Linked DNA regions of Sulfuricurvum kujiense DSM 16994. The protein of the gene in region 1 binds, or shares a complex with, the protein of each later gene. Links are inferred from orthologs where the notes say so. Each region holds a gene or a part of one and is shown in the gene's direction. Other genes may lie near its edges. The genes, in order: carA and carB.

Region 1 (6,660 bases):
GTGTATAACATCAGATAGGAGCGCTTATGAGCAAGTCGCGTTACGAGCCTTTGGTCAAACTCAAAAAAAAGAGTTTAGACAGTGCCGAACGCGCACTCATCGGTGCCAATAACGAACTTGCCTCCGCCACCGACAAGCTCAAATTTTCGTATGAAGAACTCTCACGTATGACACTGCCGACACAAGGTTCAGTCGGCGAATTTACCCAAGCAACCGCAATGATCCATGCACAGCATCAGACAATCGAGCAGTGCCAAAACAAGGTACAAGTCGCGAAGTTCAATCAGCATCAGATGCGGGAACGTTATAAGGCGGCAATGATCGATTTTGAAAAGTTTAAATATTTGGAAATCCAGGAGATGAAAGCCCGTCTCAAACATCTCAAAGCACAAGAGGCTAAAATGCTGGATGAAATCGGTACTATGATCTATAAAAAAGAGGAAGAATGAAACTAATTTGGAGCTTAGCAGTAGTGATGATCGGGGGGCTTTACGGTGCACCCGCAACAAAGTCGTATGAATGTACCAAGATTTTTGAAGACCGCAAAAATGAGCTGCTGGTCGAATTGGAGCGGATTGACGAGCAGAAACAGTCTCTCGATTCTCTAAAACGGGCAACGGAAGACCTTTTGCGCAAAAAAGAGGCGATGGTTCAGGGAAAAGACATGAAAGTCGATCAAAAACTCTCAGAGATCAGAGCCAAAGAAGAGTCGATTAAAAAAATGCTGGATGAAAATAAAAAAGTTTTGGAACAAATCAAACAGCTTAAATCCGATAAAGTCTCTCAAACATTCGCAAAAATGAAACCCGCTGCATCGGCACAAATCCTTTCTCAGATGCCCGCCTCCGATGCTGCAGATATTATGAGTACACTCAATAGCAAGGTCGTCGGGCAGATATTGGCGAAGATGGATCCGAAAAAAGGGTCGGAAATTACCGATAAATTGCGAAAACTGCCGGAGCCTCCTAAGTAAGACTCCGTTTCTCCTAAGCGATTTTAGAGGTATTTTAGAGTAAAATGCAGAAAATTTCACTCAGGGCTGGCAATGAAGGTTTCACTGACACACGTACCCCATATCGCGACGCGTATTGCTGTCGATCTCAGCCGAAGCGGCTTGGTTACTATGACCAAAGGTCTCGAGAGCACCGCAAAAGAGGCTGAAAAGGTTTTGGCCGCCAATATCAAAAAAGAGATCGCTTTGGAAGAGAAGGTCAAAGAGATCGTTAATGCCAATGAAGAGCAGATCGATTTTTATCTAGCCGATGAACGGCAACTCTTTTTTATGATCAAAAAGAAATTGGCACCGCAGTACGGCGTCGTCCTCTCGTACGAAGACCGTTATTCGGATATTGCGCATCAAATTCTTGATGAGTTGTACGAAGAAGATTTGATTAATTACGACGTGAGTGAAAACCGTATCAAAAATATTATTTACGATGCGATTACCGGCTCTATCGCCGATTCCAGCGAAATCGAAGCGGCGGTATTCCAAAAAATTAAAAGCTATAAACGAAACCTTATTCCGGGAACCGACGAATATGAAATCGTTTATGAAAAACTCTATAAAGATGAACTGCTCAGACGGGGGATGGCATAATGCGTGATGTTTGGATTTATCTCGAAAACGGTACTTACCTGAGTGCCAAAAGTTTCGGTGCCGATACAACGGCTGTCGGCGAAATTGTTTTCAATACCTCTATGAGCGGTTATCAAGAGATTATTACCGATCCTTCGTATGCGGGGCAATTCGTCACCTTCACGATGCCTGAAATCGGTAATGTCGGCGTTAATGAAGAGGACATGGAAAGCACATCAGCTCACTGTAAAGGGATCATCGTCCGACAGTATCAAAAAGAGTATTCGAATTTTCGTGCCGAAGAAGCGCTGCATACCTTTTTAGAAAAACACGGCATCATCGGTATTTGCGATATCGATACCCGTTTTATCACCAAAATGCTCCGAACTGAGGGGGCGATGATGATGATAGCTTCGACACAGGTAAGCGACAAAGAGGAGTTAAAGCAGCTTCTTGAAAAATCTCCGCGCATCGAAGAGATCAACTATATCGAAGAGGTAAGTACCAAAACGTCATATGTCCACCGCAACGGGATTTACGATCCGTTTAACTTCCGTTACAACGACGCGCCTGCTCCGAAAGCGCGTATCGCGGCAATCGATTTCGGGGTCAAACGCAATATTCTCAACGAGCTTACCGAAGCGGGATTGGAAGTGGAAGTATTGCCGAACACGTTCAATGCCGATGAGCTGATCGCACGATATGATGCCAAAGAGATTGACGGCGTATTCCTCTCCAACGGTCCGGGAGATCCGCTTGTATTGAAAAAAGAGCAAGAAGAGATTAAAAAACTGATAGAGCGCAAAATCCCGCTGTTCGGTATCTGTCTGGGGCACCAGCTCCTCAGCATCGCTCACGGCTATGATACCCACAAACTGAAATTCGGACATCACGGCGGAAATCATCCGGTTAAAAACGTAAAAACGGGAATGGTTGAAATTACCGCACAAAATCATAATTATAATGTTCCCGAATCGGTACGCGAAATCGCCGAAGTGACCCATATTAACCTTTTTGACAATACGATCGAAGGACTTCGATATAACAGCGGACACGTTTTCTCGGTTCAACACCATCCTGAATCTAGTCCGGGTCCAAAAGAGAGCCGTTACATATTTAGCGAGTTCCTTCAGCTTTTACAGCGCTAAATCCTCTACGGAGGATTAGCGATCCCCTTTTTTGACGAATAATCTATCGTAAAGTGTTACTTTTTTACCCCTCATTCTGTAAATAAACTTAAATTTATCGTTAAGTTTTCATATAGTGAAAAACATTTAATAATTTAAGATTCCCTAAATACTCGTATTGCTATCATTAGAGTGTCTAATAGCCTACTTTTGTTACAAAAGTGTTAAGGGCATCTTTGATTTCACAGGTTTGCGAAGTCAGAGGTGCCCTAATCGGCTCTTATGCTTTGAATCTTTAAGGAGGTCGTAAATGGATAATCGTCCATTGGAGTATGATTACACGGTTGCAAAGATGTTTATGCTTACAACGGTGTTACTCGGAATCGTCGGGATGCTTGTCGGCGTTATTTTAGCGTGGGAAATGGCATTTCCTGCCGTTAATACAATTGCGGGTTCAGGATTGGCAGAATATACAAACTTCAGCCGTCTACGTCCGCTGCACACCGATGCAGTAATTTTTGGATTTACCTTTAGCGGTATTTGGGCTACATGGTACTATGTTGGACAACGTGTTCTAAAAGTATCAATGGCGGAATCAAAATTCTTGATGTTCCTCGGTAAATTGCATTTTGCACTTTATCTACTAGTCGTTGTTGCAGTTGTAGGCTCATTGTTAATGGGGATTACAACATCAAAAGAGTATGCGGAATTTGAATGGCCGATCGATATCGCAGTTGTTGTGGTATGGGTTATTTGGGGTATGTCAATTTTCGGTTTGATCGGTATTCGCCGTGAAAAATCATTGTACATCTCTATCTGGTATTACATTGCTACATTCCTCGGTATCGCAATGTTGTATCTTTTCAACAACATGGAAATCCCAACCTATTTTGCGTCTGGCGGAATCGGTGCATGGTACCACTCTGTTTCAATGTACTCAGGAACCAATGATGCTCTTGTTCAATGGTGGTATGGACACAACGCGGTTGCGTTCGGATTTACTGTACCTATCGTTGCAATGATCTACTACTTCCTTCCGAAAGAATCGGGCCAAGCGGTTTATTCATATAAATTGTCTCTTCTTGCGTTCTGGGGGTTGATGTTTGTTTACCTTTGGGCTGGCGGACACCACTTGATCTATTCAACTGTACCGGATTGGATGCAAACAATGGGTTCTGTATTCTCGGTTGTATTGATCCTCCCATCATGGGGTTCTGCGATCAATATGCTTCTTACGATGAAGGGTGAATGGCAACAAGTTGCGAGCAGTCCGTTGATCAAATTCATGATCTTGGCTTCTACGTTCTACATGTTCTCAACTCTTGAAGGTCCGATCCAAGCGATTAAATCGGTTAATGCGTTGGCTCACTTTACAGACTGGATCGTCGGTCACGTACATGACGGTGTTCTCGGTTGGGTTGCGTTCATGATTATGGCAGCACTTTTCCACATGGCTCCTCGTGTATTCAAACGTGAGATTTATTCTAAATCGTTGATGAACACACAATTCTGGATCCAAACTCTTGGTGTTGTATTATATTTCACCTCTATGTGGATCGCCGGTATTACACAAGGTATGATGTGGCGTGCACACGATGAGTTCGGTAACCTTGCTTACTCATTCATCGATACGGTTGCCGTATTGCACCCTTACTTCACAATCCGTGCGGTTGGTGGTACATTGTATCTCGTAGGTATGTTCTTGTTCGCGTACAATATGTACAAAACAATGACAAGCTCTCGCCGTGTTGAAGAGAGTGAACTTCAAAACGCATCGCCTATGGGCGCATAATAAGGAGGGGAAAAATGTTTCACTGGTTAGAAAAACACCCGTTCTTTTTCGCGGTAGCGGTGTTCGTAACAATCGCGTTTGCAGGTCTTATCGAGATTTTGCCAAACTTCGCGCAAGCGTCTCAACCGGTTGTAGGGACTAAGCCTTACACGACGTTGGAACTTGCAGGTCGCCATGTTTACATCAAAAACAGCTGTAATGCATGTCACTCACAATTGATTCGTCCGTTTAAATCTGAAACTGACCGCTACGGTCACTACAGCTTGAGCGGCGAATATGCGTATGACCGTCCATTCCTTTGGGGCTCAAAACGTACCGGTCCGGATTTGATGCGTGTAGGTAACTACCGTACGACTGACTGGCATGAAAACCACATGAAAGATCCTGCAGCGGTTGTTCCAGGCTCAATTATGCCGGCTTACCCATGGATGTTCAAAAATACTGCTGATATCGATACGGCGTATGCAGAACAAGTAACGGTTAATAAAGTATTTGCAGTTCCATACAATGCAGAAATTCCAATGGCTGACGGTTCAAAAACGACCGTTGCTTTGGCAGCAACATTGGATGAAGCAAAAACTTCGGCTCTTGAAGAGGCAAAAGTTGTTGCGGCAGACATGAAGGACCAAGAAGTTAAAGATGCGGTTGCAGCGGGTCAAATCCCTGAAATCGTAGCGTTGATCGCGTATCTTAACAGCTTGAAATAAGGAAATTAGCGTGGATATTGGTACTCTTCAAGCGTATGCTTACTTCGGGTTTACGGCATTTTTGGTGGTGGTATTGTACTCGTACATTTATCACCTCTACAGTGCACAGAAAAAGGGGACACGCGATTATGAAAAGTACGGCAATATCGCGCTGAATGACGAGATCACCGATCAACCGGTCGAAGAGATCTCGAAAAACGATGAGATAAAGTAGGAGGCATAAATGAATAAGACAGTACTTGCTGCTATCATAGTTGTAATTGCAATGCTTGGCTTCACTTACGTTGCTGTCGGTGGTGCCGGCGGTATGGGTGGTGAAGGTGACTGGGTTAATAAACTCGCCGTTCTCGGTGCGGTTGTTCTAGTCATCGTTACGGCATTTGTAGTTACCAAATATGTTCGACAAATGCAATTTGACAAAGCAAGCGGTAAACTTGCGGATGAAAACTGGGATGGAATCGGGGAATATAAAAACGAGCTTCCTTTCGGATGGGCGGTTATTTTCCTCGGTTTGAATATTTGGGCAATCTGGTATTTCCTTGCGGGATATCCTGTAAACGCGTATTCACAAATCGGTGAATATAATGAAGAAGTTGCTGCGCACGATGCTAAATTTGAAGCGCAATACGCTAATATGGATGACACTGCTCTTAATGAGATGGGGCAATCCGTATTTATCGTTCAATGTGCTCCGTGTCACGGGCTTCAAGCGGACGGTATTGACGGTAAAGCAGCTAACTTGAATCACCGTTTGGATGAGAAATCAATCAAACATGTAATTCAAAACGGCTCAAATAACCAGCTTCTCGGTATGGAAATGCCGATGCCGGATCGTAACGGTCTCATGAACGCTAACACCGGTGCATTGATCACTGATGCTGAAATTGATGCGGTATCTAAGTATGTTGCCGGCGGAATGAAGGGGACAGAAGGTGCTGACGTATTTGCCGGAACATGTGCTGCTTGTCATGCTGCTGACGGTAAAGGTACCGATATGGTTGCTCCGAGTATCGTTGAGTTCAATCCTACGCTTATTGCGAATGTAATGAAACACGGTAAAAAAGGTGCGATCGGTCAAATGCCGGCATTCAATAACTTGACTGAAGTTCAGGTAAAAGCGCTTGGTGCTTATGTCACCGGCCTTAGCAAATAAGGAGAGTCATAATGGAAAATCGTAGTATTTTTGCATTGGACGGTATCACCGGTATGTTGATCGCAACCGTGTTGCTTCTCTCTATCCTCGCGGGTTTAACCGTGTGGGGATTGGGTGTTCAACAAGGTAGTGCGACTAATTTCTACCAAGTCGAAAATGAAAAAGACATCAAAATGATCAGCACCGAAAATGCTGCGCATCGTGTTGATGTTAAATAAGGGGTTTAATATGGCAAGTATCATGGATAAACTCATTACAATCACATTGGTGATTGGTGCGGCTATCACTTTGTGGGCAGTTGTAAC
Region 2 (7,473 bases), 520 kb from region 1 along the record:
CAGGCATTGCTTAAAATCATCGAAGGGGCTGTCGTCAATATCCCTCCAAAAGGGGGGCGCAAGCACCCTAACCAAGACTTCATCCAAATCGATACCTCCGGTATCCTCTTTATCTGCGGCGGTGCGTTTGACGGTCTCGGACAGATTTTAGAGCGTAAAAAAGGTTCCAACGTCATGGGCTTCGGGCATGATAAACGAAGCAGCAGCGATATCGATGACAGCTTTGAAAACGTCGAACCGGACGATTTGGTCAGCTACGGTTTAATACCTGAGCTGATCGGACGTTTGCCGATCATCGCATCGTTGAATAAAATCAGCGAAGAGGAGATGGTCCGTATCCTTACCGAGCCGAAAAATTCTCTCGTTAAACAGTATACGAAACTTTTTGCCATCGATGACGTCGAGCTCACATTTGACAAAGAGGCACTGAATGCGATTGCCGCCAAAGCGCTGGCACGTAAAACGGGAGCACGCGGACTTCGCGCCATCATGGAAGAGACCATGGGAGATACGATGTATGAGCTGCCGGAATACAGCGGCTATGAAGTACTCATTACCAAAGAGGTAGTCGAGGACAACGTTCCGCCCGTCTATATTAAAAAATCAACTAAGAAAAGCGCATAGGAGAGTCAATGCTATTTAATAAACTTATCGGAATGTTCTCAAACGATCTCTCTATCGATTTAGGGACAGCTAATACCCTTGTCATTTCAAAAGGGAAAGGGATCATCATTAATGAGCCTTCCGTAGTTGCCGTTAAAACAGAAAAATACGGTCAGCAGCGCGTTCTTGCCGTAGGCCGCGAAGCTAAAGAGATGGTCGGAAAAACACCGGGCAATATTAAAGCGATCCGCCCGATGAGAGACGGAGTTATCGCCGATTTCGATATGACCGAAAAAATGATCCGAAAATTTATTGAAAAAGCGCACGGCCGTACGTCACTTATCAGCCCTCGTATCATTATCTGTATCCCGTACGGATTGACACAGGTTGAGCGTAAAGCGGTCCGTGAATCGGCTATGAGTGCCGGAGCACGCGAAGTGTATCTGATCGATGAGCCGATGGCGGCGGCAATCGGAGCGGGAATCGATATCCGCGAACCGAAAGGAAATATCATTGTCGATATCGGAGGGGGTACCACCGAAATCGGTGTTATTTCACTCGGAGGACTCGTTCTTTGCCGCTCCATCCGTGTTGCGGGAGATAAAATCGACCGTGCCATCATGGATTACATCAAACGCAAATACAACCTTTTGATCGGTGAGCGCATCGCCGAAGATATCAAAATCAATATCGGTACGGCAATGCCGTTGGCGCAAGAGCTGAAAATGATCATTAACGGGCGTGACCAGGTCGAAGGTCTTCTCACGTCTATCGAACTCACCAGCGAAGATGCCCGCGAAGCGATGCGCGAACCGCTAAAAGAGATTCTCGAAGCGCTCCGTGACGTCCTTGAAAACATGCCGCCGGATTTGGCAGGGGACATCGTCAATAACGGTGTAATCCTTACCGGAGGGGGAGCACTCATCCGTCAACTTGACAAATACCTCTCTGAAATCATCAAAATTCCGGTTTACGTCGCCGATGAGCCGCTATTGTGTGTTGCACGCGGAACCGGCCGTGCACTAGAAGAGATCGATCAACTCCACGAACTCTTCGATAATGAATAAACAATCTTTAACCGTTGCTGCACTGCTTACCCTTTTGGTAGGCGGAGCACTCTATTTTACCAACTTCTTGCAATCACCTATCATATGGCTTACCCATTCGATAAAATCATCGTATCTTAACAGCGTCGAACACATTCAGCATGCCATTGATGAACACTTCTACCAACAGGCTATGATCATCGATCTGCGCGACAAAAACCGCTATTACGAAAAAGAGTTGTTAAATCTTCATCAGGTTGCCGATGAATATCAAAAACTTCTGCTCGAGTACAACAGCACGTTTAAAACGATGCCGGATACTGCTCTGGTCCGTACCCTCTCTTACGTCCGTTTCGGCGACCCCCATCGTGTGTGGATCGAAATGGAGAATTTTGACCCTAAAAAGGTATACGGACTTTTGTACCGAGGTTATGCGGCAGGCATTGTCGTCTCTAAAAACAACCATCCTTTAGCGCTTCTAAACGGAGACGTCAAAAGCTCATACGCCGTCAATATCGGAGCCTCTATGGCACCGGGAATCGTTCGGGGAAATAACGGACGCCAATTGATCGTTGAGTTTATTCCGACATGGATTCCGATTGCCGTGGGAGATGAAGTACAGACATCCGGACTTGACCGTATCTTTATGTCGGGTCTTAAAGTCGGAAAAGTCGTTTCGTTCACAAAAGCCAGCGGCTATCAAAGTGCCGTCATCGAACCTTATTTTTACGGCAAAAACCCCGCCTATTTTCATGTTATAACGAAGGTGAGATAAACGTTGTAATCGGATTTTAAGTGCTTCTCGTCTATAATAATAAAATTTTTATGACGAGGGGTCTCAATGCCAAAACGCGACGACATCAAAACGATATTACTCATCGGATCAGGCCCGATCGTCATCGGTCAAGCCTGTGAATTTGACTACTCAGGAACACAAGCGGTTAAAACGCTCAAAGAGCTTGGCTACCGTGTAGTTTTGATTAACTCGAATCCGGCAACGATTATGACCGACCCCGAATTTGCCGATCGAACCTACATCGAACCGATCAAGCCCGAAATCATCGCCGAAATCATCAAAAAAGAGAAAGTAGACGCCATCTTGCCTACTATGGGGGGACAAACCGCCCTTAACGCCGCGATGAAAATGCATGAACTCGGAATGCTCGAGGGGATTGAATTTCTCGGTGCCAATCCGAGTGCCATTAAAAAAGGGGAAGACCGTCAGGCTTTCAAAGAGTGTATGGTTAAAATCGGAATGGACCTTCCGATCTCCCGTTACGCTTATAATATGGATGAAGCGATGGCAGCGGCCGAAGCGATCGGATTCCCGATCATCATCCGTGCATCGTATACCCTTGCCGGAGGAGGAAGCGGTGTCGCTTACAATATCGATGAGTTCAAACTTCTCGCTCAACGCGGGCTTGACGAATCTCCGATTACCGAAATCCTGATCGAAGAGTCGCTTCTGGGATGGAAAGAGTACGAGATGGAGGTCATCCGTGATAGAAACGATAACTGTATCATCGTCTGCTCCATCGAAAACTTCGATCCTATGGGTGTCCATACGGGAGATTCTATCACCGTTGCCCCTGCCCTCACCCTCACAGACAAAGAGTATCAACGTATGCGTGACGCATCGTTTGCAATCTTGCGAGAAATCGGCGTCGATACCGGAGGATCAAACGTACAGTTTTCCGTCAATCCGAAAACAGGACGTATGATCGTTATCGAGATGAACCCGCGAGTATCGCGTTCATCGGCATTGGCTTCCAAAGCGACCGGCTACCCGATCGCCAAAGTGGCAACGTTGCTTGCGGTAGGTTTTACCCTCGATGAAATCACCAACGACATTACCGGAACTCCTGCGGCGTTTGAACCGGTTATCGACTACATCGTGACCAAAGTGCCGCGCTTTACGTTTGAAAAATTCCCGGAAGCGGAATCAACCCTCACCACCAGCATGAAATCGGTCGGTGAAGCGATGGCGATCGGAAGAACGTTCAAAGAGTCCGTTCAAAAAGCGCTCTGTTCACTCGAAACAGGACTCAGCGGTTTTGACCCGATCGACGGCGATCTCGAATTCGTCAAACATGAAATTCGCCGTCCGAATGCGGAACGCATCCTCTACGTCGGACAAGGTTTCCGTATGGGTCTTTCGAAAGAGGAGATTTTCGAACTCTCTAAAATCGATCCGTGGTTCCTGACCCAAATCGAAGAGATTATCGCTCAGGAAAAAACGATCACTCTCGCGACACTCAGTGACGAAGCACAGCTTCGCCGCCTTAAAACCGAAGGGTTCTCCGATAAAAATATCGCCCGTCTGATCGGCGGCAACACAAAAGAAAACGATGTCTATAATGCCCGAAAAGCTCTCGGAATCGCATTCGAGTACAACGAAGTCGATACCTGTGCGGCAGAGTTCGGTTCTCTTACTCCGTATCTTTACTCAACAACCAATATCAGCCGCCTCGGACTTCAAGCACCGCGCCTTAGCGATAAGAAAAAAGTGATGATTCTCGGCGGCGGACCAAACCGTATCGGTCAGGGGATCGAGTTTGACTACTGCTGTGTTCACGCTTCATTCGCACTCAAAGAGATGGGAATCGAGACGATCATGGTCAACTGTAACCCGGAAACGGTCTCTACCGACTACGATACCTCTGACGTCCTTTATTTCGAACCGATCGATTTCGAACACGTCCGCTCCATCGTCGAAGCGGAACAGCCTGATGGGATCATCGTACACTTCGGGGGACAAACCCCTCTTAAACTGGCAAACGGCCTTCATGCCATCGGTGCTAAAATCGCAGGAACCTCGGCAGAAGTGATCGACTTGGCCGAAAACCGTGAAAAATTCTCGGCTTTCGTCATAGAACAAGGGTTGAAACAGCCTGAAAACGGTCTTTCAATGACCAAAGAGGGTGCATTCGAGATCGCAGAAAAGCTCGGTTATCCCGTACTAGTCCGCCCGTCATACGTTTTGGGCGGACGTGCAATGCGTATCGTTTATAACGAAGACGAACTTCGCACCTATATGGACGTTGCCGTATCGGTGAGCAACGACTCTCCGGTTCTTGTCGACAAATTCCTCGATCAAGCGGTTGAGCTCGATGTCGATGCGATATCGGACGGCAAAGAGGTTTACATCGGTTCGGTTATGCAGCATATCGAAGAGGCGGGAATCCACTCGGGTGACAGTGCGTGTTCGCTCCCTCCGGTAAGTCTCAGTGCCGAGATTCAAGCCCAAGTAGAGCAGCAAACGAAAAAAATCGCTTTGGGTCTCGGTGTTATCGGGCTCTTGAATATCCAATACGCAATCTACCAAAACGAAGTTTATTTGATCGAAGTCAACCCTCGCGCATCCCGTACCGTACCGTTTGTTTCTAAAGCAACCGGTATGCCGCTGGCCAAAGTCGCTACCCGCGTTATGCTCGGAGACAGCCTGCGAAGCGCACTTGCCTTCTATGATAACTACAATATCGTTATGGAAGCAGACGGACTATTGAAACCGCGTCTCAAAGGGCACGTTGCGATCAAAGAGGCGGTATTCCCGTTCAATAAACTCTACGGTGCCGATTTGGTTCTCTCTCCTGAGATGAAATCGACCGGTGAAGTTATGGGTATCAGCCAAAACTTCGGTGTCAGCTTCGCTAAAAGCCAGTTGGCTGCGGGGAATAAAATCCCGACATCGGGAACCTGCTTCCTCTCGTTCATCGAGATGGACAAAGTTCATGCTCCGGAAATCGCACGCGGATTGCATAATCACGGATTTAAACTCGTTGCGACGCGCGGCACCCAAAAAGTGATCGAAGATGCAGGAATCCCGTGTGAAGCGGTACTCAAAATTTCAGAGGGTCGTCCAAACATCGAAGACGTCATGAAAAACGGCGAGATATCGTTGGCGATCAATACCTCCGATAACAAAACATCGAAAAAAGACGCCGAACAGATCCGCCAAATCGTATTGCGTATGGGAACTCCGTATTTCACTACGCTCAGTGCGGCTCGCGCGGCAATCGAAGCGATGGGGCATATGCACGATGACAGTTGGATGGAACCTCACGCTCTTCAAGACTACCTGATTTCCTAAGCGGATGGAACAAGTCATCCTCGCACAAACCGACACTACCGTCGGTTTTCTCTCGCAGAGTCCGCAGCGGCTACAGCAGATCAAAATGCGGGACACCGCTAAACCTTTCTTAAAAGTCTATGCCGATTTCAAAATGCTTCGCAAGGACATCCGTATCCCGCCGATTCACAAACGTCGTGTACGCTACGCCCGAAAAACGACCTTTATCGTCAAAGATCAGGCATTCCGTTATGTGGATGAGCCGAATCACTCACGATTGATCAAAAAGTACGGTTGGCTTTATTCTACCTCTGCCAATGAGAGCGGAAAAAACTACGATGAAACCTTTTGCCAAGCATTCAGCGATCTGATTATTGAAGATTACCGAGGATTGAGCGAAAAAAGCGCCTCAAAAATATTTCGCTTAACACCCTCAAAAATAAAACAATTACGATAGGAGCCAATCTATGAAACATTTTATCTCAGCAAAACAAATTATGGTAGGAACAATGGGTCTTGCGGTACTGAGCGCCCTCAGCGGATGCCAAAGTGCCCCCGAAGAAAAACCGGCAGAACAAGCCGAAGGGCAAAATAAATTTCTGGTCGTTGAACAGCTCAGCAACGGAAAATACGTTATTGTTGAAGAGATGCCAACATCTGGGCCAAGCCGTGCGATTATCAAAGAGACAGATGAAAACGGTACGGTAACTGAGCGGGTAATGAGCGAAGCGGAGATGAAAGCACTCGCCGACCAAGAGTATAAAAAAATGGAAGAAGGAAAATCTGAACTCAACGCCGAACCTCAAGGTGAGGGGATGGGATTGGCCGGTACGATCCTCGCTGCAGCTGGGGGAGCATTGCTAGGCAATATGATCGGAAATGCGTTAATGAACAACAAAAATGTTCAAAGACACCAAGATACCTCTAATCGCTCAGCCTATCATCGTTCGGCTTCAGGGGGAAGCAACTCGGCGACTTCAAATAGCCAAAAGAAAAGTTTCTTCGGAAATTCCGCCTCTAAAAGTACAAGTTCTAGCAGCAGTTACGGAGGATGAATATGGTATCGCTTCAACCTATCAAACCTATCGATGACAAAACGCTGGAGCAATTCGGTTTTGCCTGGCATACCGACAACGATCAAAGCAAGTACATCGCCGACGAATTGGTCATCGTCAGTGACGCTGAAGCCGAAGCTTACTACGAAGCGGTCAATGAACTCTACGATATGTACGCAACGGCAGCACAGCATGTCATCGATAACAATCTTTTTTTCGATCTCGGCATTCCGTTTAATCTTATAGAACCGATCAAAAAAAGCTGGGAAAACGACGTTCACTGGCACCTTTACGGACGGTTTGATCTCGCAGGCGGAATCGGCGGTGCTCCGATCAAACTGATCGAATTTAATGCCGATACCCCGACGGCTCTTTTCGAAACCGCTATTTTGCAATGGGCATTATTAAAACATAACGGTATGGACGAAGAGCGCCAATTCAACACGGTTTATGAAGCGATCAGCGAAAACTTTCGCCGTCTCATTACCCTCTTTGACGATACGGAGAAATTCGAATCGCTCTATGAGGGGTGGAAAATACTGTTCAGTTCAATCAGCGGAAACATCGAAGAGGAACAAACGGTAAGACTTCTTCAGCAAATGGCGATCGATGCGGGATTTGAAACGGGATTTGAACCGCTCGGAGGGGTTAAGTTCGATGAAGAGGGGATTTATGACTCCAAGGACACACCGTATGAGTA

What was found.
Region 2: the proteins of carA (region 1) and carB are in contact, whole or in part, in a solved structure (PDB 1KEE), measured with the Escherichia coli proteins. The link is inferred for Sulfuricurvum kujiense DSM 16994 from one-to-one orthologs.

Annotation. Positions count from the first base shown.
Region 1 is NC_014762.1:2,362,628-2,369,287, reverse strand. The notes cover bases 724-3,660. They hold carA (glutamine-hydrolyzing carbamoyl-phosphate synthase small subunit), read left to right. Parts: upstream 724-1,596; coding sequence 1,597-2,724; downstream 2,725-3,660. Other genes in these bases: ccoN (cytochrome-c oxidase, cbb3-type subunit I), read left to right, coding at 3,014-3,660; SULKU_RS11835 (DUF507 family protein), read left to right, coding at 1,046-1,597; SULKU_RS11840 (MotE family protein), read left to right, coding at 724-973. In the rest of the region: SULKU_RS11845 (flagellar export protein FliJ), read left to right, coding at 27-449; more of SULKU_RS11840, read left to right, coding at 446-723; more of ccoN, read left to right, coding at 3,661-4,495; ccoO (cytochrome-c oxidase, cbb3-type subunit II), read left to right, coding at 4,510-5,202; SULKU_RS11815 (cytochrome c oxidase, cbb3-type, CcoQ subunit), read left to right, coding at 5,213-5,416; SULKU_RS11810 (c-type cytochrome), read left to right, coding at 5,426-6,355; SULKU_RS11805 (DUF4006 family protein), read left to right, coding at 6,367-6,573. UniProt on the Escherichia coli protein: Small subunit of the glutamine-dependent carbamoyl phosphate synthetase (CPSase).
Region 2 is NC_014762.1:1,845,653-1,853,125, forward strand. The notes cover bases 2,190-5,939. They hold carB (carbamoyl-phosphate synthase large subunit), read left to right. Parts: upstream 2,190-2,490; coding sequence 2,491-5,739; downstream 5,740-5,939. Other genes in these bases: mreC (rod shape-determining protein MreC), read left to right, coding at 2,190-2,424; SULKU_RS09260 (Sua5/YciO/YrdC/YwlC family protein), read left to right, coding at 5,744-5,939. Also shown: ATP-dependent Clp protease ATP-binding subunit ClpX, read left to right, coding at 1-624; SULKU_RS09245 (rod shape-determining protein), read left to right, coding at 633-1,670; more of mreC, read left to right, coding at 1,663-2,189; more of SULKU_RS09260, read left to right, coding at 5,940-6,175; SULKU_RS09265 (Cj0371 family chemotaxis-regulating polar lipoprotein), read left to right, coding at 6,186-6,773; SULKU_RS09270 (glutathionylspermidine synthase family protein), read left to right, coding at 6,776-7,473. UniProt on the Escherichia coli protein: Large subunit of the glutamine-dependent carbamoyl phosphate synthetase (CPSase).